2 regions of the Actinoplanes sichuanensis genome follow, and region 2 is predicted to be linked to the other one. Evidence: riboswitches for the same ligand, from Rfam matches in the RefSeq annotation. Region 2 holds a riboswitch; the other holds the start of a gene.
What was found. Region 2 has a riboswitch for S-adenosylhomocysteine ahead of Q0Z83_RS13665 (HAD family hydrolase). Riboswitches for the same ligand answer to the same signal wherever they lie in the genome.
Positions count from the first base shown of each region.

Region 1 (7,303 bases), 5.9 Mb from region 2:
TCTCCTTGCGGCCGAGCGCCTCCTCGCTGAAGTCCGGGTTGCCCTTGAGGAGGAAGCCACGCTCGTCGTTGGCGGCCGACTTCGCGCTCACCGCGACCTGGTTGAGGTTCGTGCTGTACGGCAGGGTCGAGGCGATCTCGGTGTTGCGGTCGTGCTGGAGCTGATCGATGCCGACGACACTCAGCACTCCGATCGCGGTGGTGCCGGCGATCGCCACCCCGGCGACCGCGAGCACCTTCGTGGAGACCTTCCGGTTCCGGGCCCACTGCCCCAGCCCACCCGCCATGGCCGTTCCTCTTCTCGTTCGTCCCCGATAAAGATCAATCGGTGCTTCGGAGAAGGGATTGAGTTACCGGAAGATGAACGTCTTCAGAACAGCGCGGGTGGAACATTGAACGGTGTGATCACCTGCACCGCCGACGGATGGGAACCGATCGGGCCGGGAAGCACACCCTGGGCCCGCAGGATCGCCCGGCAGGCGTGCCGGACGTCCGCACGGAGATCCTGGTGCAGCACCGCGGAGATCCGGTGCTCCCGCAGCAGCGCCGCGTTCTCCCGGTCCAGCCCGTGCGCCACGAAGACGTCGTAGTTGCGGTGCTCGACCGCGAAGGCCGACACCACGGCCGCGTTCCCGCAGGTGCCGGCCGAGTAGACGGCCCGGATCGAGGGATTCGCGGCGAGGACGGCCCGCAGCGGACCCTCCTCCGCGCTCGCCACGGTCAGCAATCGCCGGGCCGGCAGGACCGAGCGGAACCCCTCCTCCCGCGCACCCCGCCCGTTGATCAGCAGCACATCACCGGCCCGGTCCGCGAGCAGCCGCTCGACCAGATACGCCGCTGTCGCCCCGGAGTCGAAGCCGTCCACTCCGACGTGCGCGATGCGTTTGCCGGCCGGCAGGTCGTGATTGAGGGTGACCACCGGGACACTCAGCCGGGCCACCGCGTCGGCGACCTCGGGCACCGGCGGGACCAGCACGATCAACCCGTGCGACCGGGAGCGGCCGACCCGGTCCAGTGCGCCGGCCGGGTCGTCGGTGAGGTGCGTCCGGGTACGCACGGCCACCGGCGCGAACTCCGGTGCCTCCGCCTCCAGTGCGGCCCGGATCGCCGCACTGAACCGGCGGGACGTCTGGAGCACCACGTCGATCACGAACGGGCGGCCGGACCGGGCGTGCTCCTGCCGGTCCAGGTCGGCGATCGCCTGGTGCACCGCGCGGACGGTGCTCTCCCGGACCCCGCCGCGCTGGTGCAGCACGCGGTCCACGGTGGCGTGGCTGAGCCCGGCACGCGCGGCGATCTCCCGGATCCGGTACGGGTGCTTCACGCCGTACAGAATGATGGTTTTCTGAGGTTGCATGGAAGGTTCTTGATGTTTTCTCGCCCCTTCGCGTGACCCTTTGAACCCGCGTTACGCTGCCCGCGTGCGCGTGTTCTCCCGTAAGAACGACCATGGTGTCGAGGTCTACGACGCCGAGCTGAACCTGGTCCGGACGTTCGCCGTTCCGCCCCGGAGCACCTACAAGGAGCCGGGTAGCGAGGGGCACGCCGTGCCCGCCTCGCGTGACCGGCTGTTCTACGCGACCGACACGGCGGTGCTGAAGGTCGATCCGGAGGGGCGCGAACAGTGGCGTTTCGAGCTCGGCGCCCGCGGCCCGAACTGCGGGGTCTCCTACACCGACGTGGCGCTCTCCGCCGACGACACCCGGCTCTGGGTCTACGCGCCGAACGCGATGGCCGATCGCGGCCGGCCCGACGAGTGGATCGTGCTGGACGCCGCGACGGGTGCGCCACTCACCCGGCACGAGTTGCCGACCGTCGGGCACGGCGGTGACCACGTGGCGCTGAGTGACGGCCGGATGCTGCTGGAGGTCGGCGAGGGGCAGGACGGTGTCCAGATCTACCTGGCCGGACCGGGCACCCCACCACACGACTACGGCTGGGGCGACCGTTCGCTGCACGGCGTCTCCCCGGACGAGACCAGGTTCGTCACCGTCGGCCACGACACCGACGATCTGATCGTGCACGCCTTCCCGAGCGGGGACACCCTGTTCACGGTCACGCTGCCGGATTTCGGTTTCGCCGACGACGAGGACGACCTGTTCCTGGAGTGGAGTCCCGGCTTCCTGGACGACGACACGGTCATCGCGGTCGTCCTCGGGGTCGACGAGGAGGAGGACACCGACTGGTGGCGGCACTTCCGGGTGGACGCCCGCACCGGCGAGGTCCTCGGCGAACTCGAGATCACCACGATCAACCAATACGACCTGGATGTGCTCGGTGACGGAACGTACGTGATTACGGACACCGACGGAACACTCCGGCGGATGTGATCTTGCCGGGCGGGCGTTAGAGTAGTTCCCGGCTCTGCCGAGAGGCGCTGCAACGGGCTCCAGAAGCCCGCCACGCTCGGTCGGGTTTCGTGACGCAAGGGCGCCTCCTGAGAGGGAGGAGCCCTCTTTCCATGAGCGACAAACTTCGATCCGTCAACGGTCTCGACTTCGCGGTCGCCGACCTCTCGCTGGCCGAGGCCGGCCGCCACCAGCTCCGTCTCGCCGAGCACGAGATGCCCGGCCTGATGTCGCTGCGCACCGAGTTCGGTGACAGCAAGCCGCTGAGCGGCGCCCGGATCGCCGGCTCGCTGCACATGACCGTGCAGACCGCCGTCCTGATCGAGACCCTGGTCGCACTCGGCGCCGAGGTCCGCTGGGTGTCCTGCAACATCTTCTCCACCCAGGACGAGGCCGCCGCCGCGGTCGTCGTCGGTCCGAACGGGACCGTCGACGCGCCGGCCGGTGTCCCGGTCTTCGCCTGGAAGGGCGAGACGCTGGAGGAGTACTGGTGGGCGACGATGCGCCTGTTCGAGTTCAGTGACGGCCAGGGCCCGAACATGATCCTCGACGACGGCGGTGACGCCACCCTGCTCGTGCACAAGGGCGTCGAGTTCGAGGGCGCGGGCGCGGTTCCGGCCACCACGGCCGAGGACAACCACGAGTACTCGATCATCCTGGAGTCGCTGCGTGCCAGCCTCGCCTCGGACAAGGGCCGGTTCACCCGGATCGCGGCCGAGATCAAGGGCGTGACCGAGGAGACCACGACCGGTGTGGCCCGGCTCTACAAGCTCGCCAAGGAGGGCACCCTGCTCTTCCCGGCGATCAACGTCAACGACGCGGTCACCAAGAGCAAGTTCGACAACAAGTACGGCATCCGCCACTCGCTGGTCGACGGCCTCAACCGGGCGACCGACGTGATGCTCGGCGGCAAGCTCGCCGTGGTCTGCGGTTACGGCGACGTCGGCAAGGGCTCGGCGGAGACGCTGCGTGGCCAGGGCGCCCGTGTCGTGGTCACCGAGGTCGACCCGATCTGCGCGCTGCAGGCCGCGATGGACGGCATGCAGGTCGTCCGGCTCGAGGACGTGGTCGGTGAGGCCGACATCTTCATCACCACCACCGGCGGCACCGACATCATCACCGTCGAGCACCTGTCGGCGATGAAGCACAACGCGATCGTCGGCAACGTCGGCCACTTCGACGACGAGATCGACATGGCCGGTCTGGCCAAGGTCGCGGGCATCGAGAAGGTCGAGATCAAGCCGCAGGTGCACGAGTGGCGCTTCCCGGACGGCCACTCGGTGATCGTCCTGTCCGAGGGCCGCCTGATGAACCTGGGCAACGCGACCGGTCACCCGAGCTTCGTGATGTCGAACTCGTTCACCAACCAGGTGATGGCCCAGATCGAGCTCTGGACCAAGCCGGAGGCGTACGAGAAGCAGGTCTACGTGCTGCCGAAGCACCTGGACGAGAAGGTGGCCCGGCTGCACCTGGACGCGCTCGGCGTCCGGCTGACCACCCTCACCAAGAAGCAGGCGGAGTACCTGGGCGTCGACGTCGAGGGCCCGTTCAAGCCGGAGCACTACCGGTACTGATCTTCCGTACCACGACGCGCCCGACCATCGCCCGATGGCCGGGCGCGTCCCTTTTAGCCCGTTTATGCTGCGATTATGTCTTTCTGTCACAAGATTTTTACGTTCAGTGTGGTGGCCCTCATCGGCCTCTCCGCCGGCCCCGCGACCGCCGCACCAACCCACCCGGAGGGCACCCGGCCGACCGGCGTCGCGGCCCGCCCGGCCAGCCCGGAGGCCGAGTTCCTGATCGCCGTGCACCAGGGCAACCTGGCCCAGATCGCGGCCGGGAAGCTGGCCGCACACAGGAGCGAGAGCCGGACCGTACGCCGGCTCGGCAAGCGGTTCGCGGCGTACCACAAGAAGCTTGATGCCCAGGTCAAGCTGGCTGCCGAGGCTCTCGACGTGCGCCTGCCGGAGGAGCCGAACTCGGAGCAGCTCGGGCTCGTCGGGCAGTACCGGACCGCGGCCGTCGCCGATTTCGACACCCTGTTCGTCGACACCCAGCTGGCCGCCTATGAGCGGGCGGCCAAGCTCGCCAGGCTCGTGTCGGCGGTCAGCACCGACCCGTCGATCGCGAAAATCGTCGAGAACGCGAGCCCGGTGATCGAGGAGAACCGCCTCGCCCTGACCGCAGCCCGCGACCGACTGGCCAAGGAGCAGCGGCGACAATGATCGAATGAGCTACGAGAAGATCCTGCTGTTCGCGCTCGCGGCGATCGCGGTGATCATCGTGGTCCACTGGGTCACGGAGAAAACCGGTCTCCCCGCTGCTGTCCTGCTGACCGTGGTCGGCGTCATCTACTCGTATATACCCCAGCTGCAGAATCTCCGGCTGGAACCTGAGATCGTCCTGATGTTCCTCCTGCCGCCGCTTCTCTACAACGCGGCGCTGGATTCGTCCCTGCTCGACATCCGACGCAACATTCGCACGGTGATCAGCCTCTCGGTGGTGCTGGTGCTGGTCACCGCGCTGCTCGTCGGATTCGGCTTCTCGTTCTGGGTGGCCGGGGCGACGCTCGCCAGCGGTATCGCGCTGGGGGCCGTGGTCGCCCCGCCCGACCCGGTCGCGGCGCTCGCCGTCGGGCGCAAGGCCGGGCTGCCGGGCAAGCTGATCACGTTGATCCAGGGCGAGGGCCTGCTCAACGACGCGACCGCGCTGACCGTCCTCACCGTGGCGATCGCCGCCCACCAGGACGGCAACTTCTCGGTCGGCGGCTCGATCCTCAAGTTCTTCACCAGCGCGACGGGCGGCGTGGTCATCGGTATCGCGACCGCCTACATCGTGCGGTTCCTGAAGCCGTTCCGCGCCGATCCACTGAACGCCAACGCTCTGTCGATCATCACTCCGCTCGCCGCCTTCGCCTTGGCCGAGCACTATCACCTGTCCGGCGTGCTCGCCGTGGTGGTCGCCGGTCTGATCGTCGGCCACGACACTCCGCGCTACACCACCGGGGCGAGCCGGCTGCAGACCGCCGCGGTCTGGCGCCTGATCGACTTCATCCTGGAGGGCGCGGTCTTCCTGCTGATCGGCATGCAGGTCAGCGACACCCTGAAGGGACTCGGCGACTACACCTGGGCCGAGATCGCCATCCCGGTGGGCATCACGCTCGGCGTGGTGCTGCTGGTCCGCCCGCTCTGGCTGATCCTCACCCAGCTCCTGCCCCGGCAGTTGCACCTGCGCCTGGGTGGCCAGCAGGACGACGACATGGACGTGCCCGAGGGCAAGACCAAGGAGGAACCGCTCTCCGGCCGGGAGGTGACCGCCCTGAGCTGGGCGGGCACCCGTGGCGTGATCACGCTGGCGGCGGTCTGGATCATCCCGGAGAGCGTGACGAACCACGACCTGATGGTGCTCTGCGCCCTGGTGGTCGTGCTGGTCACGCTGGTCGGCCAGGGTCTCACCTTCGCCCCGCTGGTCCGCTGGCTGGGCCTGCGCGCCAACCAGAAGGACAAGGCCCGGCTGCGGAACGAGGCTCGCTCGGCCGCGGTGCAGGCCGCTCTGAACCGGCTGGACGACATCCAGGAGGAGCAGCACGACCACGTCGAGGACGAGGCGATCGAGACCATGCGGCGTCAGCTCCAGTTCCGGCTGGACCGCTACCGGCGGCGGCTGGACCTGCTGGAACAGGTCGAGTCGACCGAGCTGCCGAAGTCACCGCAATACGAGGCGGCGCTGATGGTCCGGCAGGCGGTCATCGATGCCGAGCGTGAGGAGCTGCTGCGCTGGCGGGATGCCGGCCGGCTCGCCGACGAGAGCCTGCGGGTGCTCAACCGGGAACTGGACCATGAGGAGCTGGTCCTGCCGAAGCGACCAAAGGACTGATACATCCGTATTAGGTTGAAAAAATGCGCAGACCGCCGACGTTCCTGGCCCTGGTCCTCGTCGGCCTGCTGACGGCGTGTGGGGGCGGCGAGGACGCCGCCCCCAGGACCACCCCCGAGAACGGGGTCCGGCTCGGCTTCTCCCAGGTCGGTGCGGAGAGCGCCTGGCGGCTCGCGAACACCCAGTCGATCGAGCACGCGGCCACGAACGCCGGGGTGCGGCTGGATCTGCGGGTCGCGGACGGGAAGCAGGAGAACCAGACCGCGGCGATCCGCGACTTCATCAGCCAGAAGGTCGACATCATCGCCTTCTCGCCGGTGGTCGAATCGGGTTGGGACAAGGTTCTCCAGGAGGCGAAGGACGCCGACATCCCGGTGATCGTGACCGACCGGATGGTGGACACCACCGACACCTCGCTGTTCACCACGATGCTCGGTTCCGACTTCACCGCCGAGGGTCGCAAGGCCGGCGAGTGGCTGGTCGAGCACTACCGGGACTTCAACGGGGCGGTCCGGATCGCCGAGATCGCGGGCACCACCGGCTCGGCGCCGGCCAACCAACGCCGGGCCGGCTTCGCCGACGCCATCAAGGACGATCCCGACCTCCAGGTGATCGTCTCTCGGGACGGCGGTTTCACCCGAGCCGGGGGTGAGCAGGTGATGGCCGGGTTCCTTCAGCAACACCCCGACATCGACGTGGTGTTCGCCCACAACGACGACGAGGGCCTCGGTGCGGTCAAGGCGATCGAGGCGGTCGGCAAGCGCCCCGGCCAGGACATCAAGATCATCACTGTGGACGCCAGCCGGGACGGGCTGACCGCGCTGGCCGAGGGCCGGCTCAACTACGTCATCGAGTGCAACCCCCTGCTCGGCCCGCAGCTGATGGAGCTGGTCGGCAAGGTGACGACCGGGCAGACCATCCCGCGCCGGGTGGTCGTCGACGAGACCGCCTTCGACCGGGAGGCGGCGAAGGCCGTACTGCCCAACCGGCAGTATTAGCCCCCGTCCGGCAGCAGGGCGGTCAGGTCGCCGAAGGTTCCCCGATGCGACCTGATCACCGGGGCCAGCACCGCCCGAAACG
Region 1 is NZ_AP028461.1:9,002,971-9,010,273, forward strand. Features, by position in the region: gene Q0Z83_RS41365 (methyl-accepting chemotaxis protein) at 1-286, opposite strand, end outside; gene Q0Z83_RS41370 (LacI family DNA-binding transcriptional regulator) at 370-1,356, opposite strand; gene Q0Z83_RS41375 (hypothetical protein) at 1,421-2,329, shown strand; S-adenosyl-L-homocysteine riboswitch at 2,363-2,442, shown strand; gene ahcY (adenosylhomocysteinase) at 2,461-3,921, shown strand; gene Q0Z83_RS41385 (DUF4142 domain-containing protein) at 4,033-4,572, shown strand; gene Q0Z83_RS41390 (Na+/H+ antiporter) at 4,577-6,223, shown strand; gene Q0Z83_RS41395 (ABC transporter substrate-binding protein) at 6,247-7,221, shown strand; gene dctP (TRAP transporter substrate-binding protein DctP) at 7,218-7,303, opposite strand, start outside.
Region 1: it holds a riboswitch for S-adenosylhomocysteine, as region 2 does, so the genes downstream of both, ahcY (adenosylhomocysteinase) here and Q0Z83_RS13665 (HAD family hydrolase) in region 2, are expected to answer to the same signal.

Region 2 (7,303 bases):
TCGCCGCCGGCCGATGAGGACGAACGCCCCGGTCCACTCAGGCGGTGGTCAGGATTGCTCGCGCGAGACAGTGGGTACGGAGGCGGTCGGCGGGAACGACCCGCGGACGGACGGAGAAAGAAATGCTTGTCATCGGCCTCATCCTCTTGCTTCTGGGCTACCTGCTGCACGTGTCGATCCTCTACACGATCGGCGCCATCCTCCTGGTGATCGGCGCGGTGCTCTGGATTCTGGGCGCTCTCGGCAGGCCGGTCGGTGGTCGAAAAGTCTGGTTCTGACCTCCCGCGGGATCTCTCGACGGACATGCGCACCTCCGACTCGCCGGAGGTGCGCATGTGGTTTTTCAGCCGTGCCGCAGAAGATCCTGGAAGGTCGCGATGGTCGAGGCCGATTTGAGCTCGTTCTCGGGCATCGCGGGAAGCTCTCGTGCCAGGCTCGTCCAAGTTTTTCGCGCGCCCAGCACACCGGCCACGATGAACGGGATCGCTGCGGCGCTGACCAGGAAGAACCAGATGCTCAATCCGGTGAGGGCGACCACCAACGCGGATCCGACCATCCAGAACAGTCCGCCGAGGTAGAGCCGGGCCGCCCGAAGCGCCCGGGGGTACGAGTCGGCCTGACGGATGGCGACGAGGTAGTCGGGTTCCGATGCCATGGCCCTTGTCCCTAACCGGAGAAGTTCAAGATCAAGTGATCGTCCTCTGTGGCCGGTCCCTCGTCAACTCGTCGACCTGCCCAGGGTTGGATCACCCGTTCTTCGGGATCTCGTTGCCCGGGTGGAGAATCTCGCCGGCCCGGCGCAGTGCCGCCCAGAATGCGATGTCGTCCGGCCACCGCACGCCGCCGAGGCGTTCGAGTAGCCGATGCGCCTCGGCCAGACGACCCGTTCGCAGTCGGATCGACAAGGCGAGCGCGGACCCGCTGGGCAGTCCGGGAACCGACCCGAGTGCGGCGTGCAGGTGCACGAGAGCCGCCTGTTGCCGGTCGTCGAGTGTGGCGTCCGGTTCGAAATACCCGTACATCATGAGCAGGTCTGCGCCGATGTCCTCGTCGCCGGGTTCGAGGGCGTCCCACAGGCCCTCGAACTCTCGCAGTCGATCGATCGCCTCCGCGGCGGTGGAACCCGCCGCGACACACACCGCCGTCGCGGCCGCCTCGGGTCCGGCGCCGTCGCGCACCAGGGCGAGGTACGCCGCACGCACGCCGTCTCCCCAGGCGAGTTGCTGTCGGGCGGCCTCGAGCCATGACGCGTCGACAGATTCGGGGGGCATTCCCCGAATCTACCGAGGTCGGGCGAGTGCGGCGGTTCCGGCAAAGGCCGAGCTCGGCGGGTGCGATGTCAGCGCCGGGCGGCAGGCTTCGGGACATGCCGGGCGGGGTTGCCGGTGCCGGGTGGGATTGTTAGCGTGCCGGTGCGGGTCGAGAGGCGCTGCGACGGATGACCATCCGCCACGCTCGACCTGTTCTCCCTGGTCAAGGGCGCCTCCTTCGGGGAGGCGCAGATGACGGTACGGCACATCGTGTGGGACTGGAACGGCACGATCCTGGGCGACGGTGGCGCTCTGATCGCGGCGACGGTGGACGCGCTGGTCGCGTGCGGGTTCCCGGCGATCACCCGGGCGGACTATCAGCGGCATCACTGCCAGCCGATCCCGTTGTTCTACGAGCGGCTCGCCGGTCGGGCTCTGGATGCCGGGGAGCAGCAACGCCTCGACGAGTGTTTCCGGGTGGCGTACGCCCGGCACCGCCGGACGGCGGCCCTGACCGCGGACGCGTCGGCGGCGTTGCGGCGGTGGGCGGCCACCGGCGCAACCCAGTCACTGCTGTCCATGTATCCGCATACCGAGCTGGTGGCGCTGGTGACGGCCGCCGGGATCGGGCGGTACTTCGTGCGGGTCGACGGCAGTGTGGGCGCCGATCTGGCTTCCAAGGCGCCGCACCTGGCACGCCATCTGCAGCGTCTGGGGCTGGCCGCGGAGCAGGTGGTGCTGGTGGGCGACAGTGTCGATGACGCACTCGCGGCCCGCGAGTGTGGGCTGCGGTGCGTCATCTATCACGCCGGCGACGACGCGCTGCACGCCCGGGAGCATGTCACCGCGCTCGGCGTGCCGGTGGTGTCGTCGTTGCAGGCGGCGGTGGACGTCGCACTGGGTGATCACCGGATCTGACCGGTGCCGGCCGGGAGGTTGAAGGCCGCCCGGAAGGCGGTGATCACCGTTTCGGAGCCGTAGAGGACTATGGCGTTGCGGACCGTGTCCATGGCGGCGATCAGTGGATTGTCGTGGCGGGCCATCAGGATCGTGTGGATCGCGATGACGGCCGGGTCGATTCTGACCGGCTCCTCGCCGCCCATCGAGACGGACCCGTGGTAGGTGATGCTCTCGCGTGGGATGCCCTGCCAGTGGGCGAAAGCGGCGCCGAAGTCCGCGAACCAGTCGGGTGGCGGGTCGCCGCGTTCCAGGGCGAGCACGCCGGCTTCGATCCAGTCCTCGGCGATCATGCCGGAGCGTGTGCTGCAATACCGGGCGACCCAGACGGCCATCGTCCGCTGCCCCTCCGCCGGGGCCGCCGCGATCTGGTCGATCAGGTCCCGGTCGAATTCGACCAGGTGAATCGTGTGCATTTCGACTTCGGGATCGAGCAGTCGCTCGTCGGCGGGGATCCGGCCGCCCCACCGTCTTTCCAGGTCGCGTCGTCGGGTCTCGGCAGCCTCCCGCTGGCGTGCCTCGCGTCTGCGACGCATCCCCGGGTGTTCGGCGGGAGCCGGCGGTATGACGACGTCGTCGAGTTCGGGGAAGTCGCGCTTCAAGTCGGCGAGCGGGTCCGGCAGGGTACCGCCACCGGCGCCCTCGGCTCGGGACAGCGTCGTGCACAGGTCGGCCGCCGGCCAGCCCGGTTCCGGCGGGGCCAGCATCGTTCGTACGGCCATGCGGCGCATGTTCTCGTCGTCGCGGACCCAGATCGGCAACGCCGTACGCAGAAAGGGATCCATCCGCTCCTCGGCCGTTCGGAGGTCTGCGGGCGTGGGTTGCTCGCCGCGCCGGAGGAGGTCCCGGATCGGCGCGAACCAGGGTTCGACGGTGACACCGGCCAGCCGGAAGGGCCGTTCCCGCGCCCAGGTGATGATCCTTTCGATCAGCTCGGAGGGGGCGCAGGCGATCGCCGTCGTCAGGTCTCTGTCCCGTTTGAGCAGGGTGGCTCCGGCGTGCCCGAGCGATTCGACCCGCCGGTCGGGTCCGCCGCGCTTGAACCATCGCTCGCGTTGGATCTCGTCACCCCAGTCCCGGGGGACCGCCGCGCGGTCGGCCAGTTGCTCCCGTACCTCGCTGTACCACGGTTGCTCCGGGGCCCGGTCGCCGACACCGGCGCAGCGGAACGTCGCCTGCCGGAGGATCTCGGCATCCCAGTGCACGCCGGTGATCCGTTCCATCAACGCGACTGCCCGGCCCTGCACTCCCCAGTCGAAATCATCGTCGTCCTCGCGCTCCTCGGGCTCCAGGTCGAAGCCGAGTTCGGTCAGCACCGGGTCGAGTCGTCCAGGGTCGGTGCCGTAGCGTTCCTCCGGGTAGGTGGGATCGAAGCAGACCACTTCCCGGCCGTCGATGTGCCAGCTGAACCAAGAGTTGGTGTTGACGGTGAAGTAATACGAGACCGTCTCCCCCGCCGCCGACAGGGCCTGCTCGACGTCAGCATCGGTACAGCGGACGCTGTTCGACTCGATGATCATCGACCAGTCGTCGATCCGGGTGACCGCCACGTAGTCGAGCCGGGTCGGCTGCCGGACGCCCTGATCGTCGACCCGATCCTCGACAGCCACGGATGCCTCCAGAGCAGCACCTGAGGAGACGATCGAGACCGGATCCGCCCCGCCGAGCAGCGAGATCACCTCGTGCGGGGCGCGGCCCCGCACGAACGTCAGGCAGAAGCCCATTCCCAGCCCGTCGATGTCGACCACCAGTCCAGCCTGCCGCACCGCGGAGCCCGCCGAGCTGTTTTACTGGTCGGCATGCGCAGACGCGCCCTGCTCGCGATCGTCGCCGGGCTGCCGATCACCGGTTGTACGAGATCGACCGACGGTCCGGCACCGGATCCGCCGCCGGGGCCCACGGCTCCGAGTCCGCCGACGCGCTGGGCTCCCCGGTCCGCCCCGGCCGTGGCGGCGGACTACCGATGGCTGACCACCGATCCGAAGTTCTCGGGCATGGGGTTCTGCCTGACCTGGGTCCGCGACCTGTCTCCGGCCGAGATCGCCCGCCGGATCGGCGCTCGGGTCGGTGGTGTTCACCCCTGGAAGTCGATACCGGAACCGGGGGACGACGACGCGCAGCTGGTCATCACCGATACCGGCGGGTGGAGTCTGGTGGTCGAGTACAACGGGTTCGTCGCCCTCGACGACGATCTACCGAAATCGCTGTCGGCCGGGACCCGCCTGATCGCCAACTACCTGAACGTCGAGAACGACGGTCGCTTCGTGCTCGTCGACGACGGCCGGATCGTGGTCGACTTCGATCCTTCGAATCCGGAGCCGATCTACGGAACCGAGCCCGGCCTGATCCGCCCTGACATGGCCGGGCTCGGCTTCGACGACACCTCCCGCGAGGACTACACCGAAGCCGCGCTGGTTCTCACTGAGCGGCTCACCGGAGTCCCTCTCACCGAGGGTGATCTGCACGGCTCCGATTACCTTACGGCAACCGTTCCTGATCCATTCAGCTAGCGGAGGTAGTGGCCACCCTTGGCACTCGATGTGGGGAGGTCGAAGGCTGCGCGGAAAGCGGTGATCACCGTTTCCGGTTCGTAGTTGACGACGGTGTTGTGGAGGGTGTCCATGACGGCGATCAGCGGATCGTCGTGGCGGGCCGTCACGATCGTGTGCATCGCGATGATCGCCGGGTCGATTCGGACCGGCTCGCCGGGTCCCCAGGTGACTGTCGCGGTGTGCGTGATGCTCTCGCCGGGGACGTTCTGCCAGCGGGCGAAGGCGGCGTCGAAGTCCGTGAACCAGTCAGGTGGTGGCTCTCCTCGTTCCAGGGCGAGCACGCCGGCCTCGACCCAATCGTTCTCGATCATGTCGGAGCGGGTGCAGCAGTATCGTGCCGCCCAGACGGCCATCCTGCGCTGTGCCTCCGCTGGGCTCGCGGTGATCTGATCGATGAGATCGCGGTCGTAGGGGACGAGTCCCGTTGCGTGCATCTCCACTTCGGGATCCAGGAGTCGCTCGTCGATGGGGACCCGGCCGCCCCACCGCAGTTCCAGGTTCTCCCTCTTCCATTCGGCTTCCTCACGTTCTCGCGCCTCGCGCTTGCGGCGAACCGCGGCTCGCTCGGGCGGAGCCGGTGACGGCTGGGGCACCACGACGTCACCGAGCTCGGGGAAGCCGCGTTTCAGGTCGGCGAGCAGGTCGGGGAACTCGCCGGCGCCGGCACCCTCGACCCTGGCGAAGGTCCAGCACAGGTCGGACAGCGGCCCGTCGGTGTCCCATTGGGCCAGTAGCACCGCGACGGCGTTGCGGCGCCGGTCCTCGTCGTCGCGCATCCAGACCGGCAGCGCGGTTCGCAGGAATGGATCCATCCGTTCCTCGACCAGTCGAACGGCCGCGGGCGCGGGACGCCTGCCGCGTAGGACGAGGTTCCGGATCGGCGCGAACCACGGTTCATCGGCGATACCGGCCAGCCGGAACGGACGCTCCCAGGCCCACTCGGTCATCCGCCTGATCAGCTTCGCGGGCGCATGGGCGATCCTCGCCGCCAGGTCGGCGTCCTCCTCGTACACCCTGATGCCGACCGGGCCCAGCGCTCTGATCCGCCGATCGGTGACGCCGGCCTCGAGCCATTGCTCGCGTTCGATCTCGTCGGTCCAGTCGCGCGGGTCCTCCGCGAACGCGGTCAGTTCCTCCTGCACCTCGCCGTACCAGGGCTGCCCGGATGCTCCGGGTCCGACGCCGGCGCAGCGGAACGTCGCCTGCTCCAGGAAGGCCGAGTCCCAGTCCACGCCGGTGAGCCGAGCCATCAGCGCGGCTGTCCGTTCCTTGAACCCAGGGACGAATCCGGAGTCGTCGGGTTGCGGCTCGAAGCCGAGTGCGGTCAGCCGCCCGGGGTCGGCGCCCGAGCGGTCGGCCGGGTAGGCCGGATCGAACCCGACCACCTCTTGCCCGTCGACGGACCAGCTGAAGCGTGGTGTGGTGTGTTCGTTGTAGTAGAACGACACCATCTCGCCGCCTGCGGACAGGGTCTCCCGCACGGCGGTGTCGGTGCAGAGGAACCCGTTCGGTTCGATGATCATCGTCCAGTCGTCGATCCGCGTGGCGACGATGTAGGCCAGCTCGGTCGGATGCGTGACGCCATCGTCGTCGACCCACTCCGCGACCGCATCGGCCGCTTCGAACGCGACCTGTCCCGACCCGATCGAGACCGGGTCGGCCCCGCCGAGCAGCGAGATCACCTCGTCGGGGCCGCGTCCGCGCACGAACGTCAGACAGAAGTCGAGAGGCAACGCGTCGATGTCGGCCACCCGCCCAGCCTGCCCGACCGTGAGCCGCCGGACGGGTGAACCGACCGAAACCTCATTTCCGGAGACGATAGGTGTTGACCAGGGCGGCGTACGTCTTGGCGCTCGGTTTCGGGGTTCGGGTGAAGGTTTCCCGGTCCACCGTGTGCAGGCCGTAGTGGAAGGCGTAGCCGAAGATCCACTCGAAGTTGTCGAGCAGGGTCCAGTGCAGGTAGCCGAGCACCGGCACGCCGTCGGCCATCGCCTGGTGCAGGCCGTCGAGGGCCGGGGCCAGGAACGCGTCACGCAGGGTGTCGTCGGGGGTGGCCATGCCGTGTTCGGTCACGAGTACCGGGCGGCCGGTCATGGAGTGGGCGTAGCGGACGGCTCCGGCGAGTGACAGCGGTTCGATGGCGCTGCCCATCTGGTTGCGGGGCACGCCGGGCGGCGGCGGGACGGCGCCGTCGCCGTCGTAGAAGACACGTTCGTAGTTCTGGACGCCGATGAAGTCGTCCTCGCGGGCCAGTTCGAGCCAGCGTTCGTACACCTCTGATCGTTTGCGGTCACGCACCGCCGGGTCGTCGCCCTGGACGTGGTCGTCGACGATGGCCAGGGAGAAGCCGACCGGCAGGTCGGGGCGGTGCGCTTTGATCGCGGCGCGGGCCGCGCGGTGGCCGGCGGTCATGCCGTCGGCCATGGCGTCCATCTCCTCGGGGAGCATGACGTTGGCGACCCGGTAGCGGGGCACTCCGGCGGCGCGGCTCGCAGCCTCGAGGGTGGCCCGTTCCCGGTCGCGGATGACCGGTGGCAGGTCGAG
Region 2 is NZ_AP028461.1:3,055,935-3,063,237, reverse strand. Features, by position in the region: gene Q0Z83_RS13680 (hypothetical protein) at 123-278, shown strand; gene Q0Z83_RS13675 (hypothetical protein) at 344-655, opposite strand; gene Q0Z83_RS13670 (hypothetical protein) at 747-1,271, opposite strand; S-adenosyl-L-homocysteine riboswitch at 1,416-1,492, shown strand; gene Q0Z83_RS13665 (HAD family hydrolase) at 1,503-2,168, shown strand; gene Q0Z83_RS13660 (DUF6461 domain-containing protein) at 2,156-3,955, opposite strand; gene Q0Z83_RS13655 (DUF6461 domain-containing protein) at 4,007-4,717, shown strand; gene Q0Z83_RS13650 (DUF6461 domain-containing protein) at 4,714-6,510, opposite strand; gene Q0Z83_RS13645 (family 1 glycosylhydrolase) at 6,563-7,303, opposite strand, start outside.